One region of the Ectobacillus soli genome, then DNA from elsewhere that is predicted to be linked to it. Evidence: riboswitches for the same ligand, from Rfam matches in the RefSeq annotation. Region 1 holds a riboswitch; the other holds the start of a gene.

Region 1 (3,416 bases):
ATGCTTCTTCTATTTTATTAAACATACGATCTCCTCCTTACATATATCCGTTATCTCGCAAAAATCCTTCCGTGATGGAGCTTTTCTTGGTTGTTGTCATAAAGCGTTCGATATATTTTCCTACTAAATCACATTCGATATTTACAATTTCTCCTATACCTTTTTGTCCGACTACTGAATAGTTGAGCGTATGTGGAATAAGGGAAATCATTAGCGATGTGTCATTTAGTCCAAATATAGTAAGACTCGTACCATCAATTGCAACAGATCCCTTTTGAATGCAGTATCGTAATAGCTGAGGCGTCGTCTCAATCGTGTAGTACACAGCATTTGCTTCGCGACGTTTCCCTACTATCGTTCCAGTACCATCGATATGCCCGGATACAAAATGACCACCAAATCGTCCATTCGATGCCATGGCTCGTTCTAAATTGACAGATGACCCATTTTTAGCCGATTGTAAAGAGGTAGCTTTAATTGTTTCTGGCATCACATCAACTGCGAAAGAGGAAGAAGTGAACGAGACAACAGTTAAGCATACACCGTTTACAGCAATGCTATCACCAATGTGTATATCCTCTAGTATTGTTTTGGCAGAAATATTCATTTGATTGGACATACCAGAACGCTGCACGCTTGCAATTGTTCCTACTTCTTCAATGATTCCGGTAAACATGGGATCGCTCCTTTCCCTTTTGTGCAATCATTTTTAGATCTTCGCCCACCATTTCTATTTGTTGGATAGAAAGGTGTGGAGTATCTTCTAGAGATGAAAAGCCTTCCCCTCCAAAAAAGGAAGGAGCGTTTACACCACCAATTAAACGTGGACTCATATAGAGAATGAGCTGATCCCAGTAGCCACCTTCTAGAAAGCTTGCGTGAACGTTTTGACCACCTTCAACAAGAAGAGATAAGATGTTTCGTTCACCTAATATGGAAAGTAACTCCTCTATTTGTATCAAAGATGAGTTCATTTGGATAATTGTAACACCGTATTTTTCAAAAGGTTCCATCCGTTCTTTTGATATATGGGATCCGGTAACAATCCATGTTGGTGCCTCACCGTCTTTTACTATGGTCGAAGATAAGGGAGTTCTTAAATAGGTATCGAGTACGATCCGTATTGGATTTTTTCCTCCACCATGAAGACGTGTTGTAAGACTAGGATTGTCCGTAATCACTGTATTTACTCCTACCAGGATTGCATCATGCGAGTTACGATATCGATGAACATCTTCTCGTGCTAGTTTTCCAGTAATCCATTTGCTTTCACCAGTAGAAGTAGCTATTTTTCCATCTAGGCTTGTAGCTGCTTTTACAGTTATAAATGGTTTTTTCGTATGCATATAATGAAAAAATACTTTGTTTAATTGTTTTGCTTCTTCTTCTAAAACACCTACATCGACTTGGATTCCTGCTTCTTGTAAACGCCGCATTCCTTGACCGGATACAAGGGGATTATTATCGAGTGTAGCAATTATTACCCGTTTTACCTTGTTTTTGATAAGTAGGTCACAACATGGGGGGGTTTTGCCAAAGTGACTGCAAGGCTCTAGTGTTACATAAACTGTAGAACCAATGGCTTTTTCACCAGCCATATGTATGGCATGAACTTCTGCATGTGCCTCACCTGCAGCAAGATGAGCCCCCATTCCCACTATCGCACCGTTTTGTACAACGATGGCACCAACCATTGGATTCGGACTTGTTTGTCCTTTCGTACTAGCAGCAAGCTGCAAGGCAAGTTTCATGTATTCTTCATCTGTCATTATTTCACCTCTCCCCAACTAAAATAAAAAACCCCAAAGGAATGATCCTCTAGGGTTTGAGAGAGTTTAGTTTTCAAAAGGATAGGATATTTACGAAACAATACTATTTTTTCAGAAAATACAAAAAATAGAATGGTATACGTGTGCAAATCTATAGAATCCTAGTATGAAAACGTAATCCTTCTCCCATCCAGACTTTACTGTCGGTCCTAGAGTTTCACCAGGTCCACCGATTTGTAAATACAAATCGGGTCACGGACTAAGAAGCGTATGCTTCATCACCGCCGGTTGGGACTTTCACCCGACCCCGAAGGATATTATTTGTTGTCATTATAGCACAAAAACGAGGAATGGAAAGCAATACTATACTGATAATGTGAAAAATTTGTTAAAGTTAGGTCATATTATAATGGAAAGGTGAACGAATGTTTTTGTTATAATGTAGCAGCAATACTATTAATAATGGAAAGAAGGATCACAAATGACATACATACTAGTAGGCGTTGCAGGTATAGTAGGTGCCTTACTACGATATAGCGTGGGATTGATAATGGCCAATTTTTCCCTATCATTATTTTCAACGTGGTTCGTGAATATGATAGGTTGCTTTTTTTTGGCGCTTTTCACAGCTTCTATTTTTAAAATGAAAGGAAAGCAAGTTTATTTTGCACCAGCTATTGGAACGGGATTAATCGGATCGTTTACAACATTTTCTGCATTCAGTGTGGAAACAGTTCAATTTCTCCATCAGCATAACTATAATTGGGCTTTTTTGTATATAGGTGTAAGTTCAATAGGTGGCCTTATGATGGCGTGGGTAGGATTACAACTTGGAAATAAGCTATGGAAGAGTTATGGACAGGAGGAACAGCAATGAATGTCATTCTAGTCGCAATCGGAGGTTTTTGTGGAGCTATTGCTCGGTTTGCACTTGGAAATCTACAAAAGCGCTATTACAAAGGGGATTTTCCGCTTGCTACATTATTTGTAAATTTACTTGGTGCATGGTTGCTTGGATTACTGCTAGGGATGAATGTACAAAAAGATGTCTATCTTCTAGTAGGAACAGGATTTATGGGGGCTTTTACGACATTTTCCACTTTTAAGTTAGAAAGTATTCGTCTCTTGGAAGATAAAAAGAAAGTTGCCATCAGTTATTTATTCATCACCTATGTACTAGGAATTAGCTTGGCGTATTCAGGTTTTATACTCGGAATGAAATTACAATAGTTAAACTGTGTATAATGAAAAAGTGACGAAATAGAGGTATGTACTTTCTCTGTTTCGTCACGATATGCTTTTAGTCTTCACTAAAATGGAAGATTATTTTTCTAAGTCTTTATTTTCTGCTTTAGGAGCTCTTACCACAGATTGGAATTTTCCTTTATGGCTGCCATCGCAATATGGCATTTTTGCTGATAATCCGCATCGACATAAAGAAAAGGCTTCTTTTGCTTCAAATGGGTGCCCTTCAAAATCTACCAGCTCCACATCTCCTGTTACACGAAATGCACCGTTATCTTTCACTACAATTTTTACGTTTGCCATCGTTTCTGTCCCCCAACCCTTATTAATCTTATCGTTATCAACTATTCAAACGTTACATGGTTTTCCTTTTCTTATGATAATGTTCGTATTGTTGTTTTG
Region 2 (3,416 bases), 920 kb from region 1:
TGCTTCAAGATTCACTGGCTCCTCCTAACGATGCGAGTACTAGACGTATGGAAAAATAATCAATATCTGTACCTACATACTCTTTAAGTACACGTAGCTTCCTCGTATTCACTTCCTGAATTACAGTACGAATTCGCTTCAGCTTATCATCTGATACGAAATGGTCTACTCGAAATGAAGGCACATGCATTGCTATTTCCACTAAATGATCTTCTATCGTATTTTGTTTCAACCTACGTAAAGCAGCCATTTCCTCTATTCCTCTCCCATTTTTCCATAGCATGTACGTTTTTTGTGCAGACATGCTTAAGATTGTGGCAAAATCATCACGTTCTGGAATTAATGCCTTTAAAAAGGATAACTCATTATCTTGTTCTATATGCGATATTAGATAATGAAGGGTTCCAAGAAACGACAAATGTACTTGAAATGAATCTTGGTGATAGTATAACGCTAATTGCTCACTTGTGTATCCAACGCGATGTGCACCTGTTAAACGAAAAACGAACTTAGCTGCATCCTCATCCGGTAGTGCCTCGAGCAATTTGAGGATTTCCTCATAAAGCTTGTCCCGAACCTGCTCTCTCGAATATGGAAGAGAAAATAAGAATGTTCTCACCCAAGACGTAGTATCATGATCTTGCTGTACTGGGAGAAACGACGTATATGTTTGTAAATGGGAAACGGTTTGTATAAGTAAGGATAACCGCCTCCACACGACTTCCGTTACATCTTTATATACCAAGCCATTTAAATTGGGAGGAAAAGGTGTAACTTGAAGTGCCTGTGTAAGAGCTGCTTCTCCTAGTGAAGAAAGCAAAAAAGTATTTTCTTCAATTTTTACAATTTGATTTAGGTTTAATAATTGATTAATTTGCTCATCATATACGTGTCGACTTAGTTTCTTGCAGATTCCGAACAAAAAGGATAAGCCATATACCGTTCCATCTTGTAGAGTTTGTGAAGAACGCTTTCCCTTTAGAAGATGATAAATGGAAGCAGTCGTCCGTTCACCATTAATTTTTCTAAGTCCGAACAAAATCGTATGTGAAAGTTGCAAAGCAAACTCCCCTTTTCTACTTCATATGCCTATATTGTAACAAAAAAAAACAAGTATCGTCATAGTTGAAAAATTGAGAGTGCTTAAAAAACATGTCGATTTTATAACAAAACATGTATTTTCCACGAGTTTTTAATTGAAAAGTTGAAGAAACCGTTTTACAATAGGTTTAGAATTTCTTTCATTAGATTTTTCTGAAAAAGATTTGATACATAATATTAGGAGGTTTTCAAAAATGGCAAAGTATACAATCGTTGATAAAGAAACATGCATTGCATGTGGAGCTTGTGGAGCATCTGCACCAGACATTTATGATTATGATGATGAAGGTCTAGCATTCGTAACATTAGATGAAAACAAAGGGATTGTTGAAATTCCTGACGTTCTTCTAGACGATATGATGGACGCTTTTGAAGGTTGTCCAACTGATTCAATCAAAGTTGCTGAAGAACCATTTGATGGCGACGCAACAAAATTCGAATAATATCGTAAAAAAGCGTTATTCCTAATTGGAATAACGCTTTTTTTACGTAAAGTAAAAACGACCGAAATATACACTCGGTCGTTTTAATCATAGATATTATTATGCACTCTTCATTTTTAGACTCATCCAAACCCGTAATCGGCTAATGAGAAGAACAGCCACTACAGCGATGAATACACCCTTGATAATATTAAATGGCAATATGCTTGTTATAATAAGTTGTTTCATCACTGCACTAGACATGGCAGGTGAGTTTAAAAACCATGTGTACGCAGGTAAAATGAGGTAATAATTCAATACACTCATGCTAACCGTCATAATCACTGTCCCAAGAACAAGACCTGTTGTTAACCCTTTAACAGAACGATATTTTCGGTACAAATACGCTGCTGGCAAAATGAAAATGCATCCTGCAATAAAGTTAGCAATTTCTCCAACTGGTACACCTGTTAGGCTTCCTTGAATACCATAGTATAAAATATTTTTCGTAGCTTCTACGATCATCATAGCAACTGGTCCAAACATAATCGCTGCCACCAGAGCAGGCACATCACTAAAATCAATTCGTAAAAACACAGGAAATCCTGGAAATGGGAAATCCAACATCATAAGTAAGTAAGCAATACTACCTAACATCGCTACAGTCACCATTTTGGTTACGTTTCTGTTCTTCATATTTCTCTCTCCCTTTTCCTTCGATCTTCGTTTGGAAAATGGGAAGGCCCCATCTATCGTACTCATAGAAAATCCCCTTTTCAATAAGAAAAGGGGAGAATTTGTGGTACGGTAAATAACGTTTTCATGAATGTAATGATAACGCCGAACCTCCATCTTCTCCCATCCAGACTGTACTGTCGGCTTCGGAATCTCACCGAATCGTGCCAAATAAAGGCTCGCGGGCTTAAAAGCATATAGCTCTCATACCGCCGGTAGGGAATTGCACCCTGCCCCGAAGATAGATCGATATTTGATTTTATAACTCGATTATACAATATTTCGCATGAATTGTGAAGAAAAATGTCAGATTTTTATACCATTTCATTGAAGTGACTACTAATTTCGATTATACTTATGTCCTAAAGTTATATACAGACAATTGACTTAACACGACTTTGTTTATTTCAACTATAGTCTGATGTTTCGCATTACATGCTTATTAAAGGAGGATGATCTCATGACATTTGAAAACAGAATTGTTGAGGCTTTTATCGAGATTCCAACAGGCAGCCAAAATAAATATGAATTCGATAAAGAAAAAGGTGTTTTTAAATTAGACCGTGTACTTTTCTCTCCTATGTTTTATCCAGCTGAATACGGATATATTGATCATACATTAGCAAATGATGGTGATCCATTAGATATTCTTGTTCTCGTAACGAACCCAACTTTTCCTGGTTGCGTCATTGATGCACGTGTAATTGGTTTTTTAAACATGATAGACGGCGGAGAAGAGGACTCAAAGCTTATTGCGGTCCCAACTGAAGATCCTCGTTTTCAAGATGTTACGTCATTAGATGATGTTCCGCAGCATAAATTAAAAGAGATCTCCCATTTCTTTCAAACATATAAAGATTTACAAGGAAAAAAAACAGAAATAGGGGCATGGGAAGGTGCAGAAGCCGCTTCTTTACTGATTGATGCCTGTATAGCTCGGTACAAAAGCGCACAAAAATAACAATTATTTGTGCATGTTATAAAGAAATATATTACTCATTTTAGCATTTACACTGGTGTTTATAAATCCAAAGTGCTAGTATGTTATATTGTGAAGAAACGGCAGTTCTTTGTTGGAGGAAATGTCATGAAGAAAACGCAAAAGCAGACTGTTTATCAGTTTATGAAGAAAAGTCTGCGTAAAGAATATTTTTATTT

What was found. A riboswitch is a leader RNA that binds a small molecule or an ion and turns the genes downstream of it on or off. The one in region 1 is predicted to bind FMN.
Region 2: another riboswitch for FMN. It lies ahead of ACAN53_RS07425 (ECF transporter S component); the one in region 1 lies ahead of ribD (bifunctional diaminohydroxyphosphoribosylaminopyrimidine deaminase/5-amino-6-(5-phosphoribosylamino)uracil reductase RibD).

Annotation. Positions count from the first base shown of each region.
Region 1 covers NZ_JBGJZM010000001.1:505,343-508,758, forward strand. Annotated here, with positions in the region: gene ACAN53_RS02605 (bifunctional 3,4-dihydroxy-2-butanone-4-phosphate synthase/GTP cyclohydrolase II) at 1-25, opposite strand, end outside; gene ribE (riboflavin synthase) at 38-676, opposite strand; gene ribD (bifunctional diaminohydroxyphosphoribosylaminopyrimidine deaminase/5-amino-6-(5-phosphoribosylamino)uracil reductase RibD) at 657-1,769, opposite strand; FMN riboswitch at 1,944-2,088, opposite strand; gene ACAN53_RS02620 (fluoride efflux transporter FluC) at 2,251-2,646, shown strand; gene crcB (fluoride efflux transporter CrcB) at 2,643-2,999, shown strand; gene ACAN53_RS02630 (CDGSH iron-sulfur domain-containing protein) at 3,093-3,317, opposite strand.
Region 2 covers NZ_JBGJZM010000001.1:1,425,222-1,428,637, forward strand. Annotated here, with positions in the region: gene ACAN53_RS07410 (RecQ family ATP-dependent DNA helicase) at 1-15, opposite strand, end outside; gene ACAN53_RS07415 (YpbB family protein) at 5-1,060, opposite strand; gene ACAN53_RS07420 (ferredoxin) at 1,296-1,544, shown strand; gene ACAN53_RS07425 (ECF transporter S component) at 1,644-2,219, opposite strand; FMN riboswitch at 2,370-2,505, opposite strand; gene ACAN53_RS07430 (inorganic diphosphatase) at 2,719-3,219, shown strand; gene ACAN53_RS07435 (hypothetical protein) at 3,346-3,416, shown strand, end outside.